DNA from 2 places in the Priestia sp. 40 genome. Region 2 is predicted to be linked to the other one. Evidence: a T-box and tRNA genes for the amino acid it is inferred to sense, from the RefSeq annotation. Region 2 holds a T-box; the other holds one or more tRNA genes.

Region 1 (16,442 bases), on a different contig from region 2:
AAGAGATTGAAACATAACGAAATGACGCCAATCTAAAGACGGACGAATGGAGTAAATGATCGAGTATGAATGACTTCTTGCACCGCATTTGATTTCCATGCATGGCTTCGCTTTCCGCGGGAATCTTCGCGTTGCCTTCCAATCAACTATTAGAAGCAACTAAAATAAAAAGATCCGAACGATTTATCATTCGGATCTTCTTTGAACTAACATACTGTTGTCCTAGCTCTGTTTCTTCGTTATTACTCTTTAATTAATCCTTTTTTTACTAAGAATTGATGAGCAACTTCTTCAGCCGTTTTTCCTTTTGCATTTACTTGATAGTTCATTTCACGCATTTCGCCATCACTGATTTTACCGCCCAGTTGATTTAAGATTTTTTTCAGTTCAGGATGCTCTTTTAGCGTATCTTCACGAAGCACAGGCGCTCCTTGATACGGAGGGAAGAACTGCTGGTCGTCTTTTAAGACTTTGAGACCAAACTGTTTGATTTCAGGATCCGTTGCGTAAGCATCAAGCATGTTAATATCGCCTTTTTCTACAGCGCGATAGCGAAGCTTCGGCTCCATCGTTTTAATATTCGGGAAGGTAAGGCCATATTCTTTTTGAATGCCTACGTAGCCGTCTTCACGATCTTTAAACTCAAGCGTAAATCCTGCTTTTACTTTATCTGTTGCGTTTGCCAAATCTGAAACGGTCGTTAGATTATTTTCTTTTGCAAATTCCTTTGTTACGGTCAATGTGTACGTATTATTAAACTTCATTGGATCTAAATAGACAAGGCCGAATTTCTTTTGAAATCCTTCTTTTGCCTGCCTGTACACCTCTGTTTCATCTTTGCTGTCCGGCTGTTCCTTTAGATGCGTCACAATGGCTGTACCCGTATATTCAGGGTATAAATCAATTTCCTTGTTACGCAGAGCCTCAAATACAAATACCGTTTTTCCAAGCGACGATCGAAGATTTACTTTCATATCGGTTTGATCTTCAATTAATTCTTTATACATATTAATTAAAATATCTTGTTCTGCGCCAATTTTCCCTCCGATAACAAGGTCTGGTTTTGTTGCGCTCATCGCTGCAAACGGAGAAACAAGAATGAGTATTAATACGATGATCATAATAAACGAGCGTTTTTTGGATCCTTTTTTAGCTGAGTGTTCAATCGTTCGCAGAATTCCATCAAAAATAAGCGCTAATAATGCTGCTGGAATGGCTCCTAATAAAATCAAACTATTATCGCTTCGGTCAATACCAAGCAAAATTAAGCTTCCAAGTCCGCCCGCTCCGATAAGAGCCACGATTGTCGCTGTACCAATAATGAGGACCATTGCTGTACGAATTCCGGCCATAATGACAGGAAGCGCTAGAGGAAGTTCTACTTTGATTAATCGTCTCCATGAGTTCATCCCCATGGCTTTGGATGCTTCAATTAAAGATGGGTCCACTTCTTTAATTCCGGTATATGTATTTCGTACAATAGGAAGAAGCGAATATAAAAACAGTGCAATAACCGCGGGAAAGGTTCCAATTCCGACAAGAGGAATCAGTAATCCTAATAAAGCGAGTGAAGGAATGGTTTGCAGTACGGCTGTTACGCCAATGATCGGTTCAGCAATGCGGTCATGCCTCGTTAAGTACAGTCCAAGCGGCACTGAAATTAATACGGCGATAACAAGAGCCAGTACTGATATTTGAATGTGTTCCAGAAGAGCTTGAAACAGTGCATCTCCTCGTTGATCCAATAATGTGCTTAGTGCATTCATCACAGCGTTCCTCCTTCTTTCGTTTTATCAGAAAGAAACGCTAATAGAGTTTTACGCGTTACAACGCCAATGCGTTTGCTCCCTTTTTTCACAGCTATTGCTTCATGGTCGTAAAGGGCGTCCATTGCCTGCTGAACAGTGGCGGTTGAAGCTAGCTCTTCAGTAGGTTCTACGTCTGGCTGTTCACTTTCTTTGACAAACATATCCAATGTCTCAAATAAAGCATTTCCTTGATTTCCAATAAACGTTTTTACAAATTCATTTTTAGGCTTTTGAATGAATTCCTCCGGGGTTCCAACTTGAACAATTTCCCCGTCTTTCATTAGGCAGATACGATCTCCAAGCGTCATCGCTTCGCTCATATCGTGCGTAACAAACACAAATGTTTTTTTGATTTTTTCTTTTAAACTAATAACATCTTGCTGAAGCTGTTCGCGGCTTAACGGATCGAGGGCACTAAAGGGTTCGTCCATTAAAATAACGGGGGGATCAGCTGCGAGGGCACGTGCTACACCTACACGTTGCTGCTGGCCACCTGAAAGCTCAGACGGCTTTCGGTTTCGATACTGCTTTGGGTCTAGTCCTACCAAGGTAAGCAGTTCATCAATGCGCGTTTTTATTTTGTTTTTCTTCCAATGCTTCATCTCGGGTACAATAGCTATATTTTCAGCGATGGTCATATGAGGAAAAAGAGCAATTTGCTGCAGGACATAACCAATGTTCCAGCGTAGCTCATGTATGTTGTGATCCGATACGAGCTTATCTTTTATGTATAGTTCTCCTTCGGTAATATCATGAAGACGGTTAATCATTTTTAAGGTGGTTGTTTTCCCACACCCACTCGGACCAATTAAAACGAAAAACTCTCCTTCTTTAATTTCTAGATTAATATTTTTCACGGCGGTCGTACCGTCTGGGTATTGCTTTGACACATTCTTAAACGTAATCAAATTATCGTTCACACTCCCTGTTGAAATTTAACCCCTAGTTTCGTGTACCCAATACTTAGAGGCAATAAACATTCTTTTAAGAATATTTCTAAATATGATTCATAAGACATAGTGGAAAAGATACACATATTTTGTAACGGCCTCCTAATAAGGCTATCAAACTGTTAAAGTTTTCACAAGGCGGCGAAGAATAATTCGGAGAATAATTTTAATACCAACACAAATAAAAAAACCTTCTTTCAACAAGAAAGAAGGTTTTTTAGTATGCTAGCGACAGGGATCGAACCTGCAACCTCTTGCTTACCATGCAAGTGCTCTACCTACTGAGCTACACCAGCGTCTTGGAAAATTATATCACGTTTAAATTCATTTAGGAAGCGCTTTTTTTAATTTTTTTATTGGTATATTCTCTAATTTGCATCTTTTGAAATTCTCACTTTCTACAAAGTTCCATATTTTATGTTAGAACTCCTTACATAAATTGTGTGAATTTTCTTTTTTTATATTACCCTTAGTAAAAGAGCTTACAAAAGAAGGGAAGAAAATAGATGGAACAACAACCAACCATGACCAAATCAAAAACGGCAACTCCCTACCCAAGAGGCTGCACGTTCAGCCTGGAAGATTGGACGACGCTCGCTAAGTATTGGTACCCCGTCGCACGCTGCAGTGATGTAACAGAGAAACCAACGTCGGTAAAACTGCTAGACGTAAATCTAGTTCTATACCGTACCACACACAAAGTAGTAGCGGCTCGTGATTTATGCGTTCACCGAGGCACCCCGCTTAGCATGGGCTGGGTGGAAGATGATGAAATTGTCTGTCCTTACCACGGCTTCCGCTATGCAACGGACGGCGCATGTACATCGATTCCAGCTCACCCTGATGCCAACATTTCTCCCCGCCTGTGTATGGCCGTCTATCCAGTTATTGAAAGATTTGGATTAGTGTGGACGTCGCTTACAGGAGAACAAGATAACCTGCCTTACTTCGATGCGTGGGAAGACCCTGATTTTCAGCAAATTGTTTGTCCGAGCTTTGATATCATGGGTTCGGCCGGTCGTCAAATGGAAGGCTTTTTAGACGTAGCTCATTTTGCTTGGGTGCACACGGACACATTTGGTGATCGAAACAACGCCTTTGTGCCTAAATATAAAGTAAGCGAAACAGACTATGGGCTTCATGTAGAATATACGAGCACCGTGAGCAATTATTCCAAAGAACAGCAGCATTTAAATCCACCTGATTTTAAATGGCTTCGCGTCTTTGATGTTTATCCGCCGTTTACAGCTACGCTAAAAGTATACTTCCCAGAAGGCGCAGAGCTGTGGATTATGAATGCAGTCTCCCCTATTTCAGCCCGCGAAACACGTTTATTCGCACCAATCGCTCGAAACTTTGACAAAGATTCTCCCGTTGAAGGTGTGTATGACTTTAACCTTCGCGTCTTTGACGAAGACCGTGAAATGGTTGAAAACCAAAAACCTGAAGACTTGCCTTTAGACCTGCAGATGGAAGCGCATATTATGGCTGATCAAACGTCCATCGGCTACCGGAAATTATTAAAGAAAATGGGCTTAAGCTTTAGATATACAAGCTAAAGAAATCCCCGCTGTCTCAGCGGGGATTTCTTTTTTATTTAGCAAACTGCTCGCGTCCTGCTTTTTCCTTTATCACTTCATCTTCACTTGCCGGCGTGGCGCGTTTCATAAACAATGAAAGAATTAAGGCAACCACCACTAGTACTACTGAGACGGCAAACGCATCGTTAATTCCTTGTACCATTGCCTGCATCCCAATTTGTTCTTTCATTTGAGCTGCCCCGGCTGCCGTTGCATTCGCTGCTCCTGCTCCGCTCATTGCATCTTGAGCGAGCTCTTTTGCATGCGTAGCTGTACGATTTGACATCACTGTTACTAAAAGAGCCGAACCAATAGCTCCTGATACTTGTTGAAGCGTGTTATTCATCGCAGTACCATGTGGATTAAAGCGCTGCGGCAGCTGATTTAATCCGTTTGTCATAACCGGCATCATCACCATAGACATTCCGAACATGCGAAGCGTGTAAAGCGTAATGAGCGTTGTATACGTCGTATCAAGCTCTAAGTTACTGAAGAAATACGTGGTAACAGCTGTAATCGTTAGACCCGTTACAGCCAGTGCACGCGCTCCAAATTTATCAAATAATTTTCCGGTAATCGGTGACATCACACCCATTAGTAGCGCACCTGGAAGCATTAATAATCCTGAATGAAGAGGAGAAATGCCTCGTACCGTTTGAACATAAATTGGCATTAGCAGCATGGCTGAGAATAATGCCATTGTAATTACCATCGAAATCGTTGATGATAAAGCAAACATTGGATATTTAAAAATGCGGAATTCAAGCATAGGTGTTTTCAGCTTAAACTGACGCGTAATAAATAAAATCAGAGCCACAGCTCCTACAATAATGGTGCCATATACTTCTACAGAATCCCAGCCTTTATCCCCTGCTGAGCTAAACCCGTATAGAAGTCCTCCAAATCCAATTGTAGATAACACAAGTGATAGGAAATCCAAATTGATTTCCACTTTCTCTTTTTTGTCTTTTAATAAGAAGAAAGCGCCTATTAATACAATTGCCGCGATTGGCGTAACAAGGTGGAACAGCATTCTCCACTCATAGTGTTCAATTAGCCACCCTGATAAGGTAGGACCAATTGCCGGAGCAAAAATCATAACTAAACCGAAAATACCCATCGCAGCTCCGCGTTTTTCTAATGGAAAACTTGTTAGCAATACGTTCATTAAAAGTGGCATCATAATGGCCGCGCCTGATGCTTGAATAATACGAGCGGTTAACAAGATAGAAAATACGGGCGAAGCACCAGCGAGTATTGTTCCTGCTGTAAATAAAGTCATCGCCGTTAAAAATAACCCTCTGACAGAATAACGCTGAATTAAAAAAGCAGTAGTTGGAATCATAATACCATTCACTAACATATAACCAGTAGAAAGCCACTGGACAGTTGACGTTGTCACATCTAAATCTTTCATGATCGACGGCAGCGCCACATTTAATAACGTTTCATTCAACAATGAGATAAAAGCGCCAATTAACAAAATAGCAATTATGCCATAAGGCGGCTTTTCCATTTGATTTATCGATTGACTCATTATTGTACCCCCTTATACTTTAAGTTCATTTTTTTAGACACATGTTCTACATAGAGTATATTATACTGTGAGTTCAATTTATGCAAGTGAAAAATCCTGCGTTAATTTTCTTTATTTACTGAGCTTTTTTTAACGGTACAGTCCTTTTATATCAATACATATACGCAATATCATAATTCGCTTCAAAAAGAACATTTGTGTAAACGCTTTAAATCATGTATCATAAAGTTGGACCATGAGTCTAATTTTATATTTAGGTGATAATAATGAATAACCGAAAACAGCAAGTTGTAAAAAATGCACACCATCTCTTCGTTGAAAAAGGATTTCAAGCTACTTCTATTCAAGACATCATTGATTATAGCGGCATTTCAAAAGGAACATTCTACAACTATTTTTCTTCAAAAAATGAATTATTAATCGCTGTTTTCACATGGCTTCATACGACCATTGAACAAGAGCGGAATCAGCTGCTGGTTGGTAAAAGTCTGAACGATGTAGATATATTTGTTAAACAAATTGATGCACAGATGAAAAACCATCACAAACATAAATTTTTTACATTACTTGAAGAAGTATTTGTTTCCAATGACCCTGATTTAAAAGCATACATAAAAAAAACCCAGTTTATTGAAGTAAACTGGTTCTACAAACGGTTCATTGATTTATTTGGAGAAGAAAAAAAACCGTACCTGCTAGATTGCGCAATTATGTTTCTTGGCATGCTTCATCGCAACTTTCACTATAATTTTATGGTTAACGGCACAAGTACCGATCCGCATGAAATTATAAGCTACAGTGTCAAGCGCCTGCTTCCTCTTGTAGACGAAGTAGCAAATTCAGGAGACATTTTGCTCGATCCTCAAACGATTAAAGAATGGCTTCCATCTTGCCCGAATACTAAAAATCAAATAGAACAGGACATTTCTGCAGCACTTATCGATTTAAAAAAGCGGGTTCACAAACAATTTACGGATGAATTTGAACGTCAAAAATGTACAGAGCTTATTAGTTTTATTGAAGAAGAGCTGTTTAAACAGTCGACTCCCCGGAAGTTTGTTGTGGATAGTGCCCTTCAATCATTAAAGCAGCTGTCTATGAACCAAAGTAAGACACCGCTAGAGGATCTGCAGGCAATGATTGACCAGTATGTGAGTGAACTTCATTAAAAACAAATAAAAGTCACGTTCATCATAATAACCAAAAACGAACGATTAATTAAATTAATCGTTCGTTTATAATTCTAACTAAAATATTTTTACCCCAGCCTCTTTTTTATTTCCCTCCAGTAAACGAGATTCCTTTAATAAAATATTTGTTAAAAAACGCATAAATGAGCAAAATTGGAAGGGTAAAAACCATGGAAGCTGCCATAATATAGTTCCAATAACTGATATACTGACCTTTGAATGTGTTGAGACCTAAAGTCAATGTGAACATATTTTCATCAGACATCACAATTAAAGGCTTCATAAAGTCATTCCAAAACCCCATAAACACAAAAATTGTTTGTGCTGCTAGCGCAGGCTTTGCAAGTGGAAGGACTATTTTGAAGAATGTTCCAAACTTTGATAACCCATCTAACTCCGCTGCTTCTTCAAGTTCTTTTGGGAAATTGATAAAAAATTGACGCATCATAAATATAAAAGTCGCATTTACCATTCCTGGTACAATCATTCCCTGATAGGTATTTAACCAGCCTAACTCTTTTAAAATTAAAAAATTAGGAATCATGGTTACTTGTCCAGGAATCATAAGCACAGCTAAAATAATAATAAACAAACTTTTCTTTCCCGGGAAACTGAGGCGTGCAAGGGCATAACCAGCCATTGAGTTAAATAGCAAATTCAGAGCTGTTCCTACAACAGCAATAAATAAGCTATTAAACATCCAGCGAGGGAACAACTTTTGTTCCACAAAAATTTGTTTATAGTTGTCTAGCGTAAAGTGTTTCGGAATAAAGTTCACCGTACCTGACACAATTTCTTCAAGCGTTTTGAAAGAAGCTGACAGCGCCCAAATAAATGGGATCAGCGTAATCAGCGCGTATATGCTTAAAATCGTATATAAAATGAGGACTCCCGTTTTCTTCTTCACTTTTTCTTCCCCCTTTAGTACATACTTTCTTCTTTTGAAAACTTCCGCTGAATAACCGTTGCCACCAAAATCACGAGCGCCAGCATAAAGGCTAGTGCTGCAGCATACCCCATGGTACCTAAATTTTTAAATGCATATTGATAAATAAGAAGAACAACAGTCAGAGTGGAGTTATTAGGACCTCCTGAGCCTCCTGAGAAAATAAATGATTGATCAAATAACTGAAACGTACCAATTAGTCCCATGATCACTACGAACGATGTAACCGGCCTCAGATTTGGAACTGTAATATGCCAAAATCGTTGAAACACATTAGCCCCATCCAACTGAGCTGCTTCATACAGCGAATCGGGTACGTCCTGCAAAGCTGCCAAATAAATAACCATAAAAAATGGCGCTGTTGCCCAGATGTTCATAATCATAATGGCAATTAAAGCAACTTGCGGATCTCCAAGCCAATTGTAAGTTGGAAGACCAACAAACTTTAGAAACTCGTTCACAATCCCATTCTGATTGTACATCCACATAAAAATAAGCGTTAATACAGCCGATGATGTAAGCGTAGGTAAAAAATAAATAATGCGAAAAACTTTTTCTGCTTTTAGCCCTGCATTTAATGTGGCAGCCAGTATAAGTGCCAATGCGGTTTGTACCGGTACAACAATTACTACATACTTCACCGTATTCCAAAGAGCAATTTTAGCTTTGTCATCTTCAAGAACCTTCATGTAGTTCTCAAGCCCTCGAAAATGAAACTCAGTTCCTCCCAGCAATTGAACTTTATGTAAAGACAAAAAGATGGCATAAAAAATAGGTGCAATAACAAACAGCAATAGTACAAACAGTGTAGGTGTCATAAAAGCATATCCTTGCCCTACATCACGAGGTTTGTACGTTCGTATTTTTCCGTTTTTCATTTCCTCCACTCCCCCGCCGAGCCTTATTCGTAAATACTAATCTCTTGATTTGCCTGCTTTTGTGCTTTTTTCAAAGCTGTCTCTAAATCACTTTGTCCCAAAAAGGCGCTTAAAAACTGGTTATTAAAGTTATTCATGATAATAGGCAAATACGGACCATCTTGCCAGACAGTTGCATAAGCAGCTCCTTTTACTAATGGACCTCGTTTTTCGTCTTCAGCAAAACCAAGCTTATCCGCTACGGATTTTCTTGTTGGCAATGCATAACCCTTACTTGTCCAAGTTTCCATTCCTTCTTTCCCGGTTAAGTACTGGATGAGCTCCCAAGACGCTTTTTTCTTTTTTGAGTCGGCATTCATTACATACGCGACCGTAAATGCCATCGTATTTTTATGACCGTTTATTGTCGGAACTTCCGCTGTACCGTAATCAAGTTTTGGGAAGGACTCCTGTAAAAATGGAATCATCCAATTTCCTTCAATCACCATAGCTACTTTTTGTTGTGCAAACATGTCCGTACCTGAATTTGCGCCTACATCAGAGGGTTGTACAGACGTTTTATCTTTTAAATGCTGATCGATGAGCGGCTGAAGAGAATCCACGACTTCTTTCGTAGCAAAGTTTGCCTTATTGTTCTTTACAACGTCTCCTCCGTTTGCCTGCGCCATGTAGAAGATACGCGCTAATTCCGGCGTGACACCAAACGCTTGAATCCCTTTCTTTTTAAATACCTTTGACACCTCTTCAAACTCATCCCATGTTTTTGGTACTTCTACTCCCGCTTCTTTAAATAGCTTTTTGTTATAAAATAAGCCTAATGTGGAGTAATCTTTCGGAAAACCATACGTCTCTCCATTTTTTTGAAACGCTTTCAATAATGGTTTCTCAAAATCCTGAACATCAAAATCAGATTTTACATAAGAATTTAAAGGTTCTAAAACCCCTGTATTAATAAGACCAGGCGCTTCAAGTGCATCAAGATAAAAAACATCTGGACCGTTTCCGCCGATTAAACGCGTTTTTAAAATATCCATGTATTGATCAGTGATTACTTCATGCTTCACATGAATGGAAGGATGAAGATTTTCAAAGTCTTGAATAGTTTGATTAAGCAGCTTCGTCTCTGTGGGGTTGCCTCCCCAGCCGGCTAATACAATTTCGACTTGACCATTTTTCCCAGAAACTTCTTGTACATTTGAACATCCAGTTAAAGTTACTCCGGCTACTGCCAGAAGCAAACTTAAAGCGAGTACCCACTTCTTCATTAGCTGTCTCCTTTCATTTCATTGACCTGCGGCTTATTAAGTGACGCTTAATAAGCCGCCGTCGTATTAACCTACATGAGCTCTTACTTTACATTGAGATAGAAGCTCGTATTTTGTCGTATTTTCCTTCACGTAAATAATAGTTTCGCTTCCTTCTTTTTTAACCGTTAATGAAAGTTTTCCACTGCCAATCACAAGGTTTTCTACAGAGATTTCATTCATATCGTCTATGAGCAAGGGATTTATCTGTATAGTACCTGCTGTACTATCAGGAAACAGTCGCAGTATTGCCTGTACGAAAGCTAAAGGCGTGCCGGCTGCCCAAGCTTGAGGTGAACAGGCAACGGGATATTTGACAGGTTTCCCAAGGTTACTTGAATAGCCGCAGAATAATTCAGGAAGACGGTCGTACTCAAAATGCTCAGCTGCATCAACCAGCCCTTCTATAACTTTATTGGCTTCTGGTTGCTTGTTCGCCTTACTCAACCCAAGAACAATTAAACTATTATCGTGCGGCCAAATGCTCCCGTCATGATAACTCATTGGATTATAACCGGCTTCTCCTTCCGCCATTGTACGAATTCCATATCCCGAAAACATAGATTCTGATACTAGCCTTTCTGCTACTCTGTTCAGCTTCTCCTCATCCATCATCTCGGCTAAAAGTACATGACCTGGATTTGACGTAACTGTTCCTACTTGATGTTTATGTTCATCGAGTGCAATTGCATAGAATGACACGTCTTCCATCCAAAAGGCTTCATTGAACTTTTTACGCAGCTGCTCGGCTTCTTCACGTAATTTATTTGCTTCATTTGTTTTGTTTAACTCATCATATAAAGAAGCAATACCCATTTTCGCTTGATATACATAGCCTTGTACTTCCACTAAAGCAATGGGAGTTTTGGCATATTCACCGCTGCGATGGACAACAGAATCTCCTGAGTCTTTCCATCCTTGATTAGCAATTCCTTTACTCGACTCCTGATGGTATTCAAGAAATAAATCACCGTCTCGATCTCCATATTCATTGATCCATGTCAAAGCTCCATCAATAGTCATTTGCATTTCTTGTACAAACTCGAAGTCTCCCGTCCACTTCACATATTCCGTTAACAAAATTAAAAATAATGGTGTCGCGTCGACTGTTCCGTAGTACGGAGTAAAAGGTATTTGATTGGTGTTGGCTAGTTCTCCGTAACGTATCTCATGCATAATTTTACCCGGCTGTTCATCACGCCATGGATCATTTGCCGTTCCTTGATATGCTGCCATCGTACGTAGCGTTCCTTTCGCTACTTCAGGATTAAAAGCTAGCATTTGAAGCGCTGCAATTAGACTATCCCTTCCAAATGGCACACCAAACCAAGGCAATCCTGCTACAGGAAAAGCACCAAATCCTACATCCGTTAGCAGTACGCGCAGGTCGTTAAGTCCTCTTGTAATAAGACGCTGCATTGTCGGATGATCCGTTGTTACCCTTGTAGAAGATTTTTCCCATTTTTTATATGACTGCGTTAGTAAACTAAGGGCTTCCTCTGCTGATAAAATATCTTGATTGGTGTCTTCGCGCATTTTTGGCTGAACCGTTAATGTAATTTCTTCTTCTTCCTGATGGTTCAGTTCGAAAGAAAACATAACCTCTCCTTGTTCATGCACGTGTGAGGCTTTTTTATCCCAAGAAATCCGTGTCGAACGCTTAATATCATCAGCTCCTTCGTATGTATATGTTAAACTGCTTTCTCCCTTTATTTGTCCCGTTCTCTTTCCGATGTTTCCTGTTTGAAAACCTCTTACGATGAACATATCGTTAAAATCGACATCTGCTTGGATACTTAATGTAAAAGCAATTTTTTTAGGGAAATAGCTTTTTAATTTTATTTTCTCATAGAAAACTCCCTCATATATAAAGCGCTCTCTTTTTATTTCTAAAGACTCTCGCCATAGTACAAGCTCTCCTTCTTTTTCCATATGCGGATTAGTAAGAAGAATTGTGGCTAACAGGTTTTCATCGGCACTTGAGGACAATAATACAGGATCTACACCGTTAATTTTCAAATGAAATTTGCTCAAAAAACGCGTATCTTTCATATATAGCCCTAAACCATACTGATGGTTTTCAGTGATATTTCCTGCTTGATCTGTTAGTAAAAATAAATCATTTTCTTTAATCACACGGTAATCCATTTCCATCCCCCTAAATTTTACCGAAACGTTTTGGAAAAAGCGCACAATACCCGAAACGTTTCGGTTTTGCATTATATAAAAACCACTAATTGTGGTTTTTAGCTGTTGATTCTCGAATAATTAGCTTTGTATCAAGATAACGCTCCATATTTGTTTCTTTTCCTTCTAGCATTTCAATTAGTAAATCTGCAGCTTCATAGCCAATCTGATATACTTCCTGTCCTACTGTCGTCAAATTTGGAGATGAATAAGAAGCAAGAACAATATTATCATATCCGACAATCGAAATATCTTTCGGTACGTCAAGGCCAAGTTCTTTGCATGCTTTTAGCGCTCCAAGTGCCATTAAATCACTTGCACAAAAAATAGCGGTGACCTCTTTATATCGATTTAAAAGCTCACAGGCAGCTTTCTCTGCTTTCTTTTCTTCAAAATCCCCGCTTACAACCCACTCAGAACGAAACGACAAACCGCATTCCTTGAGCGCTTCTCTGTATCCGTTGAGACGTTCTTGGCTGACAAATGCGTCTTCATGCCCGTTAATCATCCCAATATGCTGATGGCCAAGACCCGCTAAATGTTCAACTGCCTTTTTAGCTCCCAAGGCATTATCAGTGGTGACATAGCCCACTGAATTAGAATGAACGGGAATATCAACTAAAACACAAGGAATATCACTTTCTACTACTTCTTTTAAATAAAGATCTTCTTTTTTAATACCTTGAATAATTGCCCCGTCCACCCTTCGCTCTCGACAAAGCTGGGTATACGTTTTTTCTCGCTGCATCATCGTGTTTGTATTGAATAAAATCAAATCATAGCCCAAAGTAGATGCTCGCTCATTTACACCGCACAGCACTTCAAATGTAAAATTATCTTTTACGCTTTCTCTGCTGATGCCTGAAACTAGTAGTCCAATAGTCTTTGACTTTTGCATAACCAGTCCTCGAGCTAACGTATTAGGGCTGTAGTTCAGCTCTCTTGCTACGGCTGCAATCTTTTGCCGTGTTTTTTCATTTACATCTGAATAACCGTTTAAAGCCCGAGATACCGTTGTTACAGATACGCCAGCAACTCGCGCTATATCTTTAATCGTTGTCACTCAAAATTCCTCCAAAACGTTTCGGATAACTTTAAATAGATTGTAACGCTTTCATTTATTAAATTCAATACTTTTTTTAATAATCAGTTTACTTTTATCTATTTCTAAAACTTTTGCATATAAAAAAAGCAGCCCTAAAGCTGCTCTTTATTCACAAAGTGGAAATTGAAGTGAAAAGCACGTTTCTTTTCCTTTTATGCTAGACACACTCACTTTTCCCTTCATATAATGAATAATGCTGAAAGATACCATCGTTCCAAGCCCCGTACCTTTTTCTTTTGTTGTAAAATACGGTTCGCCTAACCGGTTGATTTGTTCTTGCGTCATACCGCAGCCCGTATCAATAATATCAACGATAACAGCTCCGCCTTCTTTTCCTACTTTAATAGTTAACGTGCCTCCGTTTTGCATGGCTTCAATACTATTTTTAAATAAGTTAATTAGACACTGCTGAAGCTTTCTTCTTTCTCCCATTACGAAGAACTTCACTTCTTCATCGAATGTAAAATCAATCGCGACTCCGTTCATATTGGCAAGAGGCGTCATAATATGGGTGACGTGATGAATTTCTTCTGATATATTCATTTTTTCATTTCGTTCTGGAGCGGAATTGGCAAACAGCAAGTAATCATCAATGATTTCTTTTGCGCGGTCTAGTTCATTAATGGCAATCGAAATGTAGCGCTTTTTAGCAGGTTCCTTTTCATCTTCTTGCAGCATTTGCATAAACCCTCTGCTTGCAGTTAGAGGATTTCGCACCTCATGAGAGATGCTGGCGGCTAAATGACTGACAATTTCTAGTTTTTCTGCTTTCATTAGGCGCTGCAGCACTAATAAATTTGCCCGTATCGCTTCCCACAGTATGGTAATCACAAACATGCCTGCTACATCTAAAATCGCGAATTGAACCCACACGCTAATAGGAATGCTTGTTACGTGCAAGACAAAAATAGATACAAGCATAGCTAATAAAGAACCGACTACGCTGAGACAGGTACTCACGATAATTCTATTTTTTAATGAGAAATGTAAAAAGTATTTTGTTATAAAAAATAAAGGAATGGATAAAATCGGAAGAGCAATTAATGTTGATAAAAACCCTACATCGTACCCGCCAATTAGCAAGCGCAGCAGTAAAATAAAGACAAAAAGCAAGCTTCCTAGCGGCCAGCCTCCATATAACGTTCCTAAAATATAAGGAATTCTTCGTAAATCCATTCGATAGTCATCCGGGACATAATCTCCGTTAACCGGAAACAAAAGGCAAAAGGTGATAGCTAAAATCGGAAATACCGCGATATAACGATCTTTCCACCAATGAATTTTTTTAGCATACTTGATTAAATAAAACATCTGCACTAAAAACAGCGCCAATAAGATAAATAAAAAATTAATTAACAAATCTTTCGTGACAAAACTCATGCATTCACCGGTCTTTCAAATGAGATAAAAATAAACTCTTTTATTGCATTTACATTTGTAACACAAATTAGAGCGTAATCATAGATAAATAAACGTATTCTATTTACTTTTTTATAACTTCCTATGACTTTATCGTCCGTTCCCTAAAATAGTGAAGGCTAAGAAAACCTTTTCAACTCCACTAAAAATATTCAGAATTTTATTTACATATGAGTTACAATGCTCTATAATCAGATCAATGTACTTGGTTTTGAGAGTAGGAGGACGAAATATGGAACTATCAATTACCTTAATGGGATTATTCGTTGGAACCCTTGTAGGCTTAACGGGGGTTGGAGGTGCCGCTTTATTAACACCTTTACTAATTGTACTCGGCATTAACCCTTCCATTGCCGTAGGAACAGATCTTGTCTACAATTCTATCACAAAATTATTTGGAGTCGCTCAGCACTACAAACAGCGAACCATTAACTTTAAATTAGCAAAATATTTAGCCTTCGGAAGTATTCCGAGCGCTGTGCTGGCTATTGTCACACTTCACGCATTTCCATCTTTTCACGAGCATCAAGAAACGATTATTAAGCACGCTCTTGGATATGTCATGACGCTGGTTGCCATTTCAATTATCTTTCGCGTCTTTTTTGATAAATTCATTCGCCCAAATCGGTTTCAGGAAATGGACTTAAATCAGAAAAAAGGATTAACAATCGGAATTGGCGTAGTCTTTGGATTCATTGTCGGACTAACATCGATTGGTTCGGGCTCATTATTTGCGATTGCGATGCTGTACTTATTTAAGCTAAAAACATCTGAGCTGGTTGGAACTGATATTGCACATGCGTTTCTTCTCGTTACGGTGGCTGGTATTTTAAATGCAAGCTTTGGAAGCGTGGATTACATGTTGACTGCTAACCTATTAACTGGATCTATTCCAGGTGTGTTAATCGGAAGCCGTTTATCGACTAAAGTGCCTTCAAGACCGCTTCAAGCCATTATGGCAACCATCATTCTAATTAGCGGAATTAAATTAATTTAACAAATAAAAGCACATGCCTTTGCATGTGCTTTTTATTAGTTTTTTTAAAGATCTACATTAAAAATAATAATGTTTTAAACCACTTCCCTCCTCTTCTTATACACTTCAACTAATATTTTTATTGAATTTTAGTCAAAGAGACCAATGACACCTTAAACAACCTTACGTTAAAATGTAAAAAAACATAACATCTATTGTAATACCCAAAAAATTGTACGACGAAGGGAGAACACATGACACAAACAGCGGCAAAAAGTAAGCAAAAACCTTTTTATAAAGGTCTTTTCTTTCAAATTATGATGGCAATTGTACTTGGCATAGCCGTAGGATATCTATGGCCAAGCTTCGGGAATGCTGTGAAACCAATTGGAGACGGTTTTATTAAGCTTATCAAAATGCTGATTGCTCCTCTGATTTTTGGAGTAGTCGTTGTCGGAATTGCTAAGGTGGGAAACATTAAAACAGTTGGACGCATCGGCGGAAAAACCATTCTTTATTTTGAAATTGTCACAACATTCGCTCTACTTATCGGTCTATTAGT
Region 2 (16,442 bases):
ACAAGATTATGTGTTTTTAGTCAATGATTTGGAAAAAGATTTTGTTAAAGAGAAAATGAAAAACTATGAAAAGGCAATTAAGGTAGAAGCCAAACATAAACGTCAAACGCAACAAGAAATGAACGAATTACAACGTGATATGAAGTACCAAGTACAGGAGGAAAAAGCTGATACGGAATCAAAAATTGCGATGAAAAAGGATGCCATTCAATCGAGTGATGCAAGCATTCAGCTCTGTAAAGATGAACAAAAAACTTTTCAAGAAAAGCCAAAAAAGTTGAATGAAAAAGAAGAGGATTTGGTCATGAAGTGAAAAAACAGAGGGGGACACAAAGGGGACATGGCTTCAAAATAGGGAGACATAAAGGGGACATTGGGATTTTAAAGGGGGACGTGAAAGGGACGTACGCCAAAAAAAGGGGACTTAAAGGAGACATTTAGCGATTTTCTTTGTACCCACGGTTTTGCTAGGCTCTGCCTAGCCCCACACCTATGGTGGGGGCAAAAACCCCTTATGCTCTTCTCTCTTTTGTAGTAGGGAACCACACTTTATAGGGTAGGAACGAGTATCATGGATATGTTTTTATAAAATATAGATCCAATTGCCGTTTAAAAAATAGATGAAATAGAAAAAGAACAAAAGAATTCCTGCCAAGATTTCTTTAAAGTTCGTCCTGAAAAGGGGGAGATACTGGGAGAGATAAAAGATTATAACAAAGGTGAAAAATAGAAATTATAAAATGGGTTTATGTAATTTTTTGCACGGAATAATGGAGCACATTCTACAACAAAAGAAACGCAGTATAAGAAATGGAACGTTAAAAAAAGCAAAAGTTTGGAGGCGAAGTGAATGATAAGGAGTCTTCTTTTTTCATACTGGAAAGGTAGAAGAAGGAAAGAAGTAGCAAGTAAACCGGGTAATTAAAATTTGATTATTATCAATAAGTACTACAACAAGCTTGCCTATTTTCACAATGGCTATATTGAAATCGTTGATCCAGTAGCAACGGGAAAAACGTGGGATAAAACACCTGTTGGCTTTTTTAAAGTAGTAAACAAGATTAAAAACTGTCCTTACTATACAAGACATATTCCTGGAGGTGATCCTCGCAATCCGTTAGGAAAACGTTGGTTAGGGATAAATGCAAACGGTACGTATGGTGATACATACGGTATTCATGGCAATAACAATGAAAGCAGCATTTCGTGATAAAAACACGAGGTGCTGCTTATTTTTTGTGTTCTTACTATATAGACCTTATCATGGAAGTATGTGAAATGTAGGGGGAGAGTATTAAGTAATTTGTGCAACTATTTATTCTCGTGCTAAATTACTTTCTCAAAAAAGAAGAGACAACAAAACTCCTTAGTTTTTCTATAAGAATAAATAATTGTTTCAGCCAAAATTAAACCCTATAAAAGAGGATATCTAGAGTTCATATTCTTTATTTTACATTTGGAGGTTAGGAAAAATATGAAAACAACGGGTATTGTGCGAAAGGTAGACGAGTTGGGCCGTATTGTTATCCCCATAGAGTTAAGGAAGATTCTTACTATCAAAGAAAAAGATCCTGTAGAAATATTTGTTGATGGCAATTACATTATTCTTCAGAAATACAAAGCTCAAAATGAATGTATGATTACCGGTGAAGTGACCTCACAAAACAGAGAATATGCAAAAGGAATTGTGCTAAGCCCAAGAGGCGCAGAAATTCTAAAGAATGAAATTGAATTTAGATTTGGTATTAAAGCGTAATTTAGACGTGTGTTCCTGTCATACAGTGTCCAAGGTTCATCTTTTATAATTCGATCTATGTAAACCCTCCAGAACAAAGTTCTCGAGGGTTTATGTAAGTCTTTTTTATTTTACAGCTTCTTTAAATTCTTTACCTGGCTTGAAGGCTGGAGCCTTTGTAGCTGGAATAACAATTTGTTCACCTGTTTGTGGGTTACGTCCTGTACGCTCTCCACGTTCACGTACTTCGAATGTACCAAATCCAGCAATTTGGATTTTCTCTTCGTTTGCTAGTGTGGCAGAAATCGTTGCAAATAGTCCATCAATGGCTTTCTTTGTGTCTTGTTTTGTTAATTCTGATTTCGACGCGACAGCATCAATTAATTCAGCTTTTTTCATATCTACTTACCTCATTCTCTACTATGTATAGTGGTGTATAGACAAGAAATATATCACAGCCTGATCAAGAAAGTCAAACGTATGTTCTTGTATGTCTCCTATATTCTAAAAAATAGTATATTTTAATGTGAAATAACTAAAATTTATAGTTCGTAAAGTTATACGTTTACGAACTTTGATATTTTCCATAAGTGCATAATTAGATATGTAAATATTAAAGTATTAATAATATTTATTGAGTTTTAACCTTTACTCTTATTATAGACAAATTAGCTCTTTTTCTATAAAGAATATAGAACAACTATAAGATTTATATGCTAGATTAAAGAGGCCATATATTTTATATCTAAACTAATCTTGAAAAACGTTCAATATTTAGCCACCTAGCAAGATGAAGATAAACAATACGAATAATGTTTAGAAAAGCCATAACTCATTAGTTATTAATTGACTTACATAATTGGTATAAGTTAACATTAAACAAACTTAATACTCCAAAGGGGAGTAGCTGTACAACAAAAGTCGTCACTACGAAACAAAATGTTTCCGGCTTTGTTGGCAATCTTAATTGTTAGCAAGACCTTTGCCTACTTTTTAGCTAGGTAAAGTCTGTATTTGTACATCAAGCGCTTTTATCTACTAAAAGGATAAGAGCGCTTTTTGTTTTTTATCGATTTAAAATAGTTATGAGGAGTGATTAAATTATGTTTAAGAAACTGTTTGATTCACTAATGAATAATAAGCACAAGCGTTACAGTAGCAGTGATTACAAGAGAGGGAAATCAAAACCTTTTAAAAGTTATAGCAGTAGTGATGATTATAGGAAAGGCCGTGGTCACCACGGAAGTTATGGACATCATCATTATAAGAGGAAAGGAAAGAGTGGAAGTTTCTTTAGCAGTTAAATAAGAAAAGGGTACCTCGTTCTAATGGCATTGGAGAAGGAGGTACCCTTTCAAAAAATCTATAACTGAAAATAAAGCATATCATATTCTTACCATAAACAGTAGAGTTCTACTATCTGAGCATATGTATTAAAAGATTTGGTTGTTAAGAATCTCTTTAACCAACAATTATTAGCATGTTCTTCATCTATAAAAAGCTGCACACCTCATAATAGTGATTTTTCTTATCACCCTTGTGCATGAGTTGCACGAAAAGGCATTTTTTTTTACTATGATCCAAAAGAGTGATTATGGTAACTAAAGCTTTACTCTAATGTTCTCTAAAAAGAAGTTGTCTATTGTTTAAGTTTACCAATATAAATTTTAAAACCGTTTAAGGTTCTATTTTATTTTCGAAACAATAATGCCTACAATCATAATAAAAAAACCCAATGCTGTTTTCCAAGTAGGGACCTCTTTAAAAAATAGATAACCCATTAATATTGAAATCACTATCTCTATTCCTTTAGATGTAACTAAAACAAATGTTAAATTCTGAATCGCTTTAAATCCAAATTTGATGCCGTATCCGATGAGCATATTGGCTATTAAAAATAGTGGGAAGGCAAAAAGTTGATACTTTAAAGTCGTCCAAAAGGCCGGATCAATATGCTTACTTTGATACGAAAATAACAGGTTTATTAGAAATAAACCCGAAAATAAAAAGGTAGCACCATAAAAATAACTCATACATATACACTCTCATCATAATCATATTTGTTAGTAGTTTACCCAACGAGTGTTTCTTTATGCTATAAAAATTGCATTAGGTAAAAATGGTAGCCTTGATACAAAAAACTATGCTCCTTAAATAATAGTTAGGAGGTTATTTCTTATAAATGATCTTGAAAAATTAGGTTATAATCTAACGGTCTTCTTTGGAAATTGACTATCATCAGATTAAAAACAAGAAAAGCCCTCAAATTATGAGGACTTCCTTTGCCTATGAAATAAGAAATGGAATTTTTATTCGCATCTACAAAACGTATTGTAACATGTATTAGGTATAAAAAATGAGCTATTCAGACCCTGAAAAAGGTATTCTAGGATTTTAATTGGGTTTAACAGGGAAAATGTTGTTATATAGTGGAAATTTAGTTATCGTTAAATAAAAAAGAAACAACTTAGAGAAATAGGTGCTTGGATAATTGTACACATATAAATATAACAATACTTTACGGTATAAAACGCTTTTAATTTTATAATCGTAATTTCGTTTGTTTTTTAAAAGAATAGGCAATATAAATAAAAACAGATAAAAAGGAGAAATAATCTATATGAACAAAAAAATGGTAGTTCTTTGTATTTCATTAGCAGGTGCTTTAGCTACAGGTTCTCTCGCAGGATGCTCTAACAAAAATGATTCATCGCAAAATGCATCACAAAGTAAGAATGGCTCTTCGGAAGATAAATTAAATTTACAACAGTACTCCAAGGATCCAGATAGTAAACAGCAAGGTGAAGATTTTGATTTAATAGGAACATTAGACAAAGAAACGAATAGTGAGTTAACAATTGTTATTGATGGTGAAAAAGTAAAGATACCTAAAAGTAAGTCGTTTAAAAAAGAAGAAGATACACCTAAGGATATTGATGGAAAACAAGTAAACGTAGAGATTGATGCTAAAGATAACAATGCAGAAAGTCTAGAGTTAACTCCTCAAGCAAAAGCAGATTCAAATGGTATATACGAAAAAGATGCTGATGGAGATTATAGCATAATTGGAAAATTAATCAATGAAACCGATAATGATGTAACAATAGAAGTGTCTAGTGGAAAAAAGACTTATAAAAAATCTAAAGACTTTGAGCAAGATGACGACAATATGTCTGGAGATAGTAAAAATAAAGTTGTGCGATTAGAATTAAAGAAGAATGATGAAGTTGAAAGTCTCGAGTTAGATCCAGAGGATCAGTAAATGGAACAGAAAATTTAAGTAACCTATTTGTTATAGGAACCATAACAATTTCCATAGGTCCCTTTTATATAAAAAGAGCTACTGAATGACTATATTGGACACAGTAGCTTCTTTCTACGTATATTATTTTGTCTATTTAGTGAAATTTTTCTTATAAATCCCTGTTGGTATACATAAAGGTGAATGATCTACGGGATTGTCTATTATTTTACATGAAAGTCCGAATACCTCTTCTATCATTTCTTCAGTAAAGACTTGCTTCGGAGATCCTTCTGTATAAATCTTTCCACTTGAGATACTAATTAAGTGATCAGCGTAACGAGCAGCCTGGTTCAAATCATGTAGAACCATTACAATTGTTCGGTCCTGTTGCTTATTTAGGTTACGCAATAATTCGAGTACTTCAATTTGGTGAGCCAAGTCTAAATATGTTGTCGGCTCATCCAAAAGTAATAATTCCGTTCCTTGTGCTAAAGCCATAGCAATCCATGCACGTTGACGCTGCCCTCCAGATAAAGCATCTAAAGTTCGGTCACTTAAATATTCCATCTTAGTAGATTTCAAAGCGTCACTTACAGTTTTGTGATCTTCATTAGAATAACGTGCAAACAGTCCTTTATGGGGATGACGTCCGTAATAACAAAGCTCTTTAACCGTTAGATCTTCAGGTACGTCAGGAGACTGAGGCAAGATAGCTAATTGTTTTGCGACCTCTTTTGAAGAGTGCTGGTGAATATCTTTTCCATTTAAATAAATACAACCTTGTGTTGGTTTTAATAGACGTGCTAAAGATCGAAGAATTGTTGATTTTCCACAACCATTTGAGCCAATAATGATACTTATTTTGCCTTCTGGAATATGAAGATCAATATTATTAATGATCGACGTTGAATCGTATGAGATCGAAAGCTTCTCTGCAGTTAATTTTGTCATACATACTCTTCCTCTCACTTATTTTTTTGTTCGCGTCGCAGTAAGTATAAGAAATAAGGAGCTCCTATAATCGCTGTTACGATACCAGCTGGAATTTCGATTGGAGGAACTATACCTCTCCCTACAGTGTCAGCCAGAAGTAAAAACAAGGATCCAATTAGTGCTGATACAGGTAATAAGAATTTTGAACGACTACCTACTAACCTTCTCCCTACGTGAGGAGAAATAAGTCCAATAAAGCCTATTGATCCAACAACGGCTACTGATGCCCCTATTAAAATCACGGCTATACTCAATAAAGTATAACGAACATATTTTATTCTTTCTCCTAATCCGACTGCCATTTCATCTCCCAAATTCAAAATATCTAACTTAGAAGTAAAAATAACAATTAAAGGAATAAGGACAAGACAAGGAATTAAAAACCACATTTCATTCCAGCCTCTTCCCCATAAGCTTCCAGTTAACCATAAAAGCGTTGTGTTGACGTTATCTGGAAACTTAATCATAAAATACTGAATGCCGGCTTGGCAGATAGCCCCTAAAGCAACGCCTATTAACGCTAATGAATGAGTTTTTGTACCTTGTGTATATGAGAATAGCATAAGAGCAATTGCAATTACTGCAGCTCCTAAAAAAGCTGAAAATGGTAATGCTACCATAGAAGCCCCTGGAAAAATAATTAAAACAGCAACTGCGAATAAACCTGACCCTTTTGTTACACCGATTACATCTGGAGACGCTAATGGATTTTTTAAAATTCCTTGCAAGATAGCTCCAGAGACAGCTAAAGATGCTCCAACTATAACAGCAAGAAGCATTCGTGGAATTCGATAATTAAATAAAATAAAATGATTACTTTGTGATGATCCTATAAGATTAGTAAAAACTTCAACTGGTGAAGTGTATACAGCTCCAATACCCAAACTTATTAATGCCATCATAACTAGGATGAGGAGGAGTATACTGAGTATGCCATAAGGATGTTTTTTTGCGTTCATTGTTTAATCTTCCTCCCCTTTCTAGCAAGATATAAAAAGAAAGGTGCCCCAATAAGAGCTGTTACAATCCCTACCGGTGATTCGAACGGGTATGCAATAAAACGTGAAAGTATGTCTGCATAAACAAGTAGAGTCCCACCTAAAAGTGCGGAAAATGGTAAGATACGTTGATAATCTCCTCCCACTAACTTTCGTGCAATATGAGGAACCATCAGACCAATAAAGCCTATTGGACCAGCAACCGAAACGGACGAACCAGCAAGGATAATAACAATTACTCCAGCAACAAGCCTTATCCACTGTACTTTTTCACCTAAACCGGTTGCCATATTTTCCCCTAGAACTAATATAGAAATTGAGCGCCCCATGATGAAAGCTGCTAAAAGTCCAAATACAGACCATGGAAGTAATACTAAAACATGAGACCAGTTCTTTCCATTAATTGACCCTACAAGCCAATATAAAACGTCCGTAGCATCTTCATTTAACACAATTACTCCCTGTGTAAGGGAAGATAAAAATAGATGAACAGCCATACCAGCAAGAGCTAACTTAATATGTGTTACTTTCCCCCCAGACGCGAATAAGTAGACGGTTATTCCAACTAATGCAGATCCTAAGAATGAAAAATAAACAGTTGTTTTTGAATATAATTCTGGAAATAAGATTGTTGCCACAACAATAGCTAATGAAGCTCCGGCATTTACGCCGAATACTTGAGGAGAAGCTAGAGAGTTTCTAGTAATAGCTTGCATCAGTGCTCCAGCTACAGCAAGACTAGCCCCAATTAGTGCTGCAAGAACGGCTCGCGGTAGTCTCAGAGTTTGAATAATCGTTGTTTGTTTGGAATTGTCTGGGTGCAATAGGGCTCTTATTACATCAGTTATACTAATAGAAGAAGAACCTACAGAAACGTGAATAAATATTCCAGCTATCAATAAAAAAACACCAATAAATCCTGTTATGTATCTACTTGTTCGTTGTTTCTTGATATTCATGTTTATTCACAACACACTTTCTCATATACTTTGCTATACAAATAGAAGCAAGAATAGAAAACTATTCTCACTTCATAGTTACAGCTTTACTTTTGTTGATCATGTAAAAGCTTAACTGTATCCTTTCCAATTGCTTCTGAAGAAACAACACCTCGGAATCTTGTCCATAAGTTACGATCTACTACGAATACCTTATGATTTTTAACAGCTTTTAAGTTCTTCCATAGAGGATTTGATTTCCATTCATCTGTTAATAATTTTCCTTCATTATTAGCTAGAATTAAAATATCTGGATTAATGTCTGACAACTGTTCTAAATTCATTTCAGCGTAAGCCTCTTTACTTTGTACAGCATCTTTAAAACCAAGCTTTTCAAGGAATCCACCGTCATATGAAGCAGAGGTATGAGCTTGGAATGAAGTGTCTCGAACTACAGCTGGTAAGATTGTCTGACCATTTTCCTCTTTTACTTCCTTTTTTAATTTCGCAATGGTTTCCTCATGTTTATTTAATCGCTCTTCTGCTTTTTTATCTTTTCCAGTTGCTTTCGCAATTGTTTTAAAAGCATCTATATTCTCTTCATATGTAGATTCACGACTATTCAACTCAATCGTTGGAGCAATTTGTTCTAAGTCTTTATAAATTGCTTTATGACGTTGAACATCTGCAATAATTAAGTCAGGCTTTAGTGAGCTGATTACTTCCAGGTTTGGTTGTTGACGTGTCCCAACAGAAGTATACTTCATTTTTCCATTTACCAACTGTTCAATCATATCTTTTTTGTTGTCATCAGCTATTCCAACAGGCTTAATACCTAAACCGTGAAGTGCATCAACAAACGACAATTCAAGAACAACAATTCTTTTTGGATTTTTAGGAACCTTAGTAGTGCCTAATTCATGTTTAACAGCTACCTTTTGATTGTTAGAAGATTTTTCATTAGTAGAATCCTGCTTTGCCCCACATCCTGCTAACACTAATAATATAGAAAGGATTGCCATTACACTTACTATTTTCAATTTCTTTCGAGCTTTCATTTTCTCATTTCCTCCTATTAAATCCACTAAAATGATAATGATTATCATTAACGTAATGTTCTAAGCATATCTTTTCGTATTTATATAGTCAATAGATTTCCAGTAATAATTTACTCTCTTTCATAGGTTATGAACCTTTTAAAGTAAAGTTTCATTATCTTAAAATGGATAATACTTTCACAAACTTTGCATTTTAAAACGTTAAGTGAATAAAAGACCTAGTTTCTTCATTAAATAAAAGGTCTACTCATTGTCTTTTCCTACTTTAAAAAGCATTGACGAAAGCTATGCTATGGACATTAAAAGAAGGCTTCTTATTATATGTTAAGGAGCCTTCTTTGTTATTATTTAAGTTTCTTAGAAGTAATTTCATCCTGAAGGTTTTCAATAAAGCTAGTTATGTTGCATGTTTCGGATTTCTCTTCTCCATGCTTTCGTACATTGACGGAGTTGCTCTCCATTTCTTTATCTCCTAGTACTAAGATATAAGGAACCTTAGCCACTTGAGCTTCGCGAATTTTATATCCGAGCTTTTGTTCTCGATTATCTAACTCTACTCGAATGCCCTTTTGCCCTAACGCTTCTTTAACTTGTTGTGCATATTGCTGGTGAGCTTTCAGTGATACCGGAATAACCTTTACCTGTACAGGTGCCAACCATGTTGGGAAGACCCCTCCAAAGTGTTCAATTAAAATCCCAAAGAAACGGTCAAGAGATCCAAAAATAGCACGGTGAATCACAACTGGACGCTGTTTTTCGTTCTTTTCATTAATATAATTCAAATCAAACTTCTCAGGCAGTTGGAAGTCTAATTGAATTGTTGCACATTGATGGCTTCTTTTTAAAGCATCCTTAATATGAAAATCGATTTTAGGGCCGTAAAATGCGCCGTCGCCTTCATTTAATTTATAATCAAAGTTCAACTTGTTTAATACGTTTTCTAAAGAGCTCTCAGCAAGTTCCCATAAGCTATCCTCTCCCATGGAGTCTTCTGGTCGAGTTGAAAGTTCAATACTATATTCAAAACCAAATGTCTTGTAGATATAATCCACTAATTCAATGACCGATTTAATTTCACTTTCAATTTGTTCAGGAGTAACAAAGATATGAGCATCGTCCTGACAAAACGTACGTACTCTTAATAATCCATTTAGAGCCCCACTGAATTCGTGACGGTGAACTTGACCGAATTCTCCCATTCGAATGGGTAAATCTCTATAGGAATGGAGCTTATTTTTAAAGATAAGCATATGACCAGGACAGTTCATGGGCTTTAATGCAAATTTAGCGTTATCCACTTCTGAAAAATACATATTATCCTTATAATGATCCCAGTGACCAGACTTTTCCCATAATTGTTGATTCATCATAAAAGGAGTACGTACTTCTTCGTAATTATGCTTTTCTTGAACGGATCGTAGGAATTGCTCCAGCTGATTTTTAACCATTTGTCCTTTAGCTAGATAAAAAGGCATTCCAGGTGCTTCATCAGAAAACATAAATAATTCTAGTTCATTTCCCAATTTTCTATGGTCTCTTTTCGCTGCTTCTTCTAGAAACATCAGATACTCATTTAACTGTTTTTGAGAACGAAAAGCTACGCCATATACACGTTGTAACATTTGGTTGTCGCTGTTACCTCTCCAGTATGCTCCTGATACTTTTGTTAATTTAAACGCCTTAACCATTCCAGTAGAAGGAAGATGTGGGCCTCGACATAAATCGAAAAATTCCCCTTGTTTATAAATCGTAACTGTTTCATTCATAGGAATATCACGTAATAACTCCAGTTTCAACTCGTCGTTTATCTCGCTAAATATTCTTTCAGCTTCACTACGTGTCACTTCAGTACGTTCAATAGGATGATTTTCATTAATAATTTTCTTCATTTCATGTTCGAGTTGTAGTAACTCATTAGAAGCAATCGTTGTAGAAAGATCCATATCGTAATAAAATCCATCTTCAATAACTGGTCCTACCCCTAACTTCACATTCTTATGTACTCTTTTTACTGCCTGAGCAAGTATGTGAGCTGTTGTATGCCTCATAATTTCTAGACCTTCGTCAGAATCTACTGTTAAAATTTCGATTTCTGCATTTTGATTAATGGCTCGATGCAAATCATACAATTCTCCATTTACTTTACCCGCAATAGCTTTCTTCTTTAGGCTAGAACTAATGGATTCTGCAATAGCATGTAATGTAATACCTTTTGAAAATTCTTTCTCATTTCCATCTAAAAAGCGAATTTGAATTAAATCTTTACTCATGATAACCTCTCCTATTTAAATAAAGTCAAAAAAAACATACTCATCCCTAAGTAAGGGACGAGTATGTTTTCACACGTGGTACCACCCAAATTCCCATCAATAGAAATATATCGATGGCTCTGGTGCTGTAACGTCGCAAACGTTATTAATTACTACTAGTTCACTAATAAAGCTCCAAGGTGGTAAATTATTTCTCTTTCTTAAGGGCTCACAGCCAAAGACCCTATTCTCTGCAAAGAAGTATAAAAATAATTCATGTCCTTTTCGTTGCTTATCTATTTATTTTTGAACATAAAAAAACGCACTCATCCCTCTAACAGGGACGAGTGCGGTCGTGGTACCACCCTAATTTTATAAAACACTACAAGTGTTATATTCTCAAAAAGATAACGGATTTCCCGATTGAGGTTACTCTATCTACATATTTCCCCACAATAGCTCCAAGGTGGTAAATTATTTCTCTTTCTTAAGGGCTCACAGCCAAAGGCCCTATTCTCTGTAAAGAAATATAAAAATAATTCGTGTCCTTTTCAACGCTCAACATGTTCATTTCCAATAAATAGAATTATAATTTATACTATTTGTAAATGTCAATACTTAATTCTAAATATGTTATTAATTGTATGTTTTTGTTTAAAAAGATGGTTTATTGGTAGTTCTATTTTTACCTGTGTTTTTGGGGTTGTCCACTAGTAAATAACCAAAGATACTTATAATGCCAAACATGACACCGAACATTATGAACATGGTTTCACTTCTCAAAAATTCTAGTAATGTACCTGACAAAATGGGTCCTATAGACATACCAGTATATCTAACAAAGTTAAATACTCCCATAGCACTAGCTCGATTTTGTTCAAATTGATGGGTTAATATGGTTGCATAGGAAGGTGTTAAGATTCCAATTCCCACCCCATAAATGAATAGGCTTAGCGACATAAGTAGTAAAGAAACAGTATGTGTGAGTCCAAATCCTATAACACTAAATGCGATTGAAAAATTAGTAAAGGTAAATATATTTATAAGAGAAATCTTCTTCTGAATGTATTTGAATAACAGACTTCCGGCTATAAGGCTTAGCGTCATAGGAAGATAAAGCAAGCCAACAAGTTTTAGGTTTAGATGATAGTGGTCTGTTAATAAAACGGGGAGATAAACCAGGATAGAAAAGTAAATCAAAAAGTTCAAGAAGCTTAATGACAACAATACACTTCCCATCTTATCCTTCGCCATTACAAGGTAAAAATGAAGACCGTTCCTCTTGCTTGTCTTGTGCTTTTTCTGGTCTTTAGGAAAAAACAACATATTGATAATAAGTAAAAGAATAGATATACCCACTAATGACCAGAAAACACCATCATAATTGTATCGGTCTCCTATAAATCCTCCTAAAATAGGAGCTACTGCAGGAGCAATAGATAACAAGGTTTGATAAGTTCCCATAGCACTACCACGTTCTTCCCCATCAAAAAGATCCGTTATTGTAGCAGCTGCAATCAATGGAATGGCTGCGGTTCCGAGGGCTTGCAAAGATCGAAAAACAAGAAACAATGTAAAGTTACTTGTAACAGCACACCCAATACTAGCCAACACTGTAAGTATAAGACTAGGGAGAAGAATAAGACGACTTCCTTTAAAGTCAAGAATAGTCCCGTAGACTATTTGCATAATAGCTGTAATAAAGATGAACAATGAAACAGTTAAATTAACTAATGTTGTGCTTACATCAAATGAATCCTTAATTAACGGAATAATAGGCGAATAAATATTTTGATTTAAAGATGCAAAAAATGCACTTATACAAACGACGTATAAGATAAAAATAGGTTTTGTATTTGTATGTCCCATATAAATCTCCTACCTTGTAAATAAGTTTTTCCATATAAAAGTATGTTTGACATTCTAAAAGCACCTAATGTGTCTATTCTTGTCTTAATTTATTAATCATCGTTTCAAGGAACTCTAATATAATTTTTTGTTTGTCATCAGAGAAATCATCAATTAAATCATAAAATTGTCGTTTCCTTCTGCTATGTAGTTTTTCGTGAAGTTCGAAAACTTGTTTTCCTTTTGCTGTTAACTTAAAGTAGACCTCTTTTTTATTGTCTGCCAATTGGAATCTTTTAATTAACTCATCTTTCGTTAATGTTCGGGTAATTTTCGTGATATTTGCTTTAGATAAATTCATCCTAGTCGCAATCCCTATGTTATTTATAGGTCCATTATTTCCAATGCATTCAATCACGTGGATGCTGCTCATGTTACTGGGTAATGTTCCTATTTCGTTCAGTTCTTTTTCATCAAGATAATCAAAAAAAGTTTGGGAAACTGAATCAGCTTTTTGTTCGTTCAGGTGTAATAATTGCAAATAATTTTCGTATATTAACTGTTTAGATAATAGAGACATATTAGTTCCTTACCTTTCTAATGTATAAATAATTAATGTTCACCAGTAAACATTATACTACTAATAAGCTATTAAATGAATGTAAAATCTCTTTTTTATACAATAAAATCAGATTTCATAGTAATTAAAACCTACTATATTTGCAGAAAAAACGCTTATAAATTTACAAAATAAAGAAAAAACGTTGACTTTTACAAATATTTGGATTTAAAATAGTTTTTGTTTACTAGTGAACATTAACCGTTTAATCATAGGAGTTGAAATAGCTATGTCACAAATTCTTTTAGAAAAAATAGCTAAGCCTTTATTTGCTATTGAACCTTTATCACAAAATTGCCAGAGCATTTTTGACAGAAGAAACCACATATTAATAGGAATTAGCCCCTTTAACAGTAGATTTTCAGAGGAATATATTTATCGACTAATTGAGTGGAGCATTAAAGAGTTTAAGGGTGTTTCTGTTCTCTTAGCTGGAAATGAGGCTGCAAATCTTTTGGAAGCTTTAGGAACTTCTAGGGTGAAAGCTGAGCGTAAAGTGAGAAAAGAAGTAAACAGAAATCGTCGATTTGCCGAAAGAGCTCTCAAAGCTCATGGTGGTAACCCTGAAGCTATTTATACATTTTCAGACTTTATTACTCAACCGGTATATTGTGATATGCGCACTAAGATTGAAGAAAGTTTTTTACATCAACCAAACTTTCAAAATGCTTGTTTAGAAATGTCACATGCAGCAATTGTAGGAAGAGCATCTGGGACAAATATGGATATTTCAGTTATTACTTCAGAAATGTTACATAATGCTGTGCAATATGTTTTGGCTGAACTGCCGTTCTTTATTGGAGCACCTAACATCTTGGGTATTCAAGAAACTGTACTTGCTTACCATAAACCTTGGAGACTAGGTGAACAAATAAAAGATGAGCAATTTTCAATTAGAATGCAACAAAATCAAGGATATATAACTGTCGATGAAATTCATTAAATTTACACCTTTAAATTTTAGGAGGAACAGTCTTGAATACATCATTTAAAACCTTTAGTATCTTATCAGAACAGTTTCATGAAGATCCATACCAATATTTTTCAGAACTTCGCGATTTCGATCCTATCCATTATGAGCAAGATATTGATAGCTATTTTATTAGCCGATATAAAGACGTAAGGTATGTATTACAGAATACAGAAATCTTTACGACTAAATCTCTTGCTAAACGTGCTGAACCTGTAATGCGTGGACCTGTCCTTGCACAAATGAAAGGAAAGGAACATACAGCAAAACGTAAAATTGTAGTAAAAAGCTTTATAGGTGATTCACTTAAGAGACTCATTCCTTTAATTAAAGAAAACGCAGAAGTTTTATTGTCACCACACTTAAGTAAAGGGAGAATCGATTTAGTTAACGATTTTGGAAAAACTTTTGCAGTATATGTCACGATGGATATGCTAGGACTTAACAAAAAAGATCATCAACTTATCGCAGATTGGCACAGTGGAGTTGCTAACTTTATCACTACTATACAGTTGTCATCTGAAGAACGTGATCATTCATTATGGTGCAGTGAACAACTAGCAAACTACCTTTTACCCATTATAGAAGAGCGTCGACAAAACCCAAAATCAGATCTCATTTCAATATTATGTCAGTCTGAGTATGAAGGAGTTGAGATGTCCGACACGAACATTTTGGCACTTATCCTTAATATACTATTAGCAGCTACCGAACCTGCAGACAAGACATTGGCATTGTTAATGTATTATTTATTAAATAATCCGTTACAAATGCAAGATGTGATGGAAGATCGTTCATTATTATCAAGAGCAATTGCCGAAACTCTAAGGTTTAAACCACCAGTACAACTTATACCAAGGCAATTATCGCAAGATGCGAAAATAGCCGATAGATTACTACCTAAAGGTTCAACCGTATTCTGTATGATTGGGGCTGCCAATCGAGATCCTGAAGCGTTTGATAATCCTGATACTTTTAACATTCATCGTCCTGACCTTGACGTCAAAACGGCTTTCACAGGTATTGCTCGAACATGTGGCTTTCGGTTCTGGCATACACAACTGTGTAGGAGCTGCCTTTGCAGGAACAGAAATTGAAGTAGTAGCTAACATTGTTTTAGATCAACTACAAAACATGAAATTAGAAGAAGGATTTCATTACACGGAAAGTGGTCTTTATACACGTGGACCCGTTTCTCTTCCATTAACGTTTAATCCTATTAAAGGCTAAGATAATAAATTGTATACAATTAAGCAAGTGGATTTACGACATGCTCATTAGGCATGTCGTAAACCTACTTCTATATTTGTTTGGTCCACTCATTTAAAAATTTAATAATTATTTTTAACTCTACTTCTGAAAATTTATTAAGTAATTCTACATATCTTTTCTCTGCTATTTCATGCATTTTATCATGAACTTCAGCTAACTCCTCCCCTTCCTTTGTCAAGGAATAAAAGGTTTCCCTATTATTATGGATATTCTTGTTTGCTAGAACAATGCCATGTCCCACAAGTGTATTAATAGCCTTAGATACAGCAGGTTTTGAGATATTAAGTTCTTTAGAAAGAAGAGCATTGTTTACATATTGGTCTTTATTTATTAATGAAACAATATGTAATTGAGTAATTGTCCATTTTTTATTCGTACTATTTACACTTTGAGTTAGTTTATTAGCTAGCATTTTCCTACTTTGAACCTTTTTTTCTCTAGTCATAATTAGAGATTCAATAGCTTGGAACGCTTGCTTATGAAGAGCTTCCATCAGAAACACACCTTCTTCAATATAA

The links. A T-box is a leader RNA that pairs with one kind of tRNA and senses whether it is charged. The one in region 2 lies ahead of thrS (threonine--tRNA ligase), so its partner is inferred to be a tRNA-Thr.
Region 1: it encodes a tRNA-Thr, which carries the amino acid that the T-box ahead of thrS (threonine--tRNA ligase) is inferred to sense. The anticodon was not compared.

Annotation. Positions count from the first base shown of each region.
Region 1 covers NZ_JBMPZA010000005.1:600,241-616,682, forward strand. Annotated here, with positions in the region: gene ACO1DI_RS04215 (ABC transporter permease/substrate-binding protein) at 243-1,766, opposite strand; gene ACO1DI_RS04220 (ABC transporter ATP-binding protein) at 1,766-2,716, opposite strand; tRNA gene ACO1DI_RS04225 (tRNA-Thr) at 2,982-3,054, opposite strand; gene ACO1DI_RS04230 (aromatic ring-hydroxylating oxygenase subunit alpha) at 3,265-4,317, shown strand; gene ACO1DI_RS04235 (DHA2 family efflux MFS transporter permease subunit) at 4,352-5,875, opposite strand; gene ACO1DI_RS04240 (TetR/AcrR family transcriptional regulator) at 6,142-7,044, shown strand; gene ACO1DI_RS04245 (carbohydrate ABC transporter permease) at 7,151-7,972, opposite strand; gene ACO1DI_RS04250 (carbohydrate ABC transporter permease) at 7,987-8,889, opposite strand; gene ACO1DI_RS04255 (ABC transporter substrate-binding protein) at 8,913-10,154, opposite strand; gene ACO1DI_RS04260 (amylo-alpha-1,6-glucosidase) at 10,221-12,341, opposite strand; gene ACO1DI_RS04265 (LacI family DNA-binding transcriptional regulator) at 12,427-13,443, opposite strand; gene ACO1DI_RS04270 (ATP-binding protein) at 13,591-14,865, opposite strand; gene ACO1DI_RS04275 (sulfite exporter TauE/SafE family protein) at 15,137-15,901, shown strand; gene ACO1DI_RS04280 (cation:dicarboxylate symporter family transporter) at 16,135-16,442, shown strand, end outside.
Region 2 covers NZ_JBMPZA010000020.1:21,644-38,085, reverse strand. Annotated here, with positions in the region: gene ACO1DI_RS22170 (hypothetical protein) at 29-313, shown strand; gene ACO1DI_RS22165 (L,D-transpeptidase) at 929-1,210, shown strand; gene ACO1DI_RS22160 (AbrB/MazE/SpoVT family DNA-binding domain-containing protein) at 1,475-1,756, shown strand; gene ACO1DI_RS22155 (HU family DNA-binding protein) at 1,862-2,134, opposite strand; gene ACO1DI_RS22150 (hypothetical protein) at 2,839-3,039, shown strand; gene ACO1DI_RS22145 (hypothetical protein) at 3,421-3,768, opposite strand; gene ACO1DI_RS22140 (hypothetical protein) at 4,356-4,997, shown strand; gene ACO1DI_RS22135 (ABC transporter ATP-binding protein) at 5,130-5,930, opposite strand; gene ACO1DI_RS22130 (FecCD family ABC transporter permease) at 5,945-6,931, opposite strand; gene ACO1DI_RS22125 (FecCD family ABC transporter permease) at 6,928-7,935, opposite strand; gene ACO1DI_RS22120 (ABC transporter substrate-binding protein) at 8,016-8,966, opposite strand; gene thrS (threonine--tRNA ligase) at 9,311-11,236, opposite strand; T-box leader at 11,287-11,513, opposite strand; T-box leader at 11,552-11,779, opposite strand; gene ACO1DI_RS22110 (MFS transporter) at 11,870-13,084, opposite strand; gene ACO1DI_RS22105 (MarR family transcriptional regulator) at 13,158-13,643, opposite strand; gene ACO1DI_RS22100 (tRNA-dependent cyclodipeptide synthase) at 13,912-14,625, shown strand; partial or broken gene ACO1DI_RS22095 (cytochrome P450, cyclodipeptide synthase-associated) at 14,658-15,882, shown strand; gene ACO1DI_RS22090 (MarR family transcriptional regulator) at 15,953-16,417, opposite strand.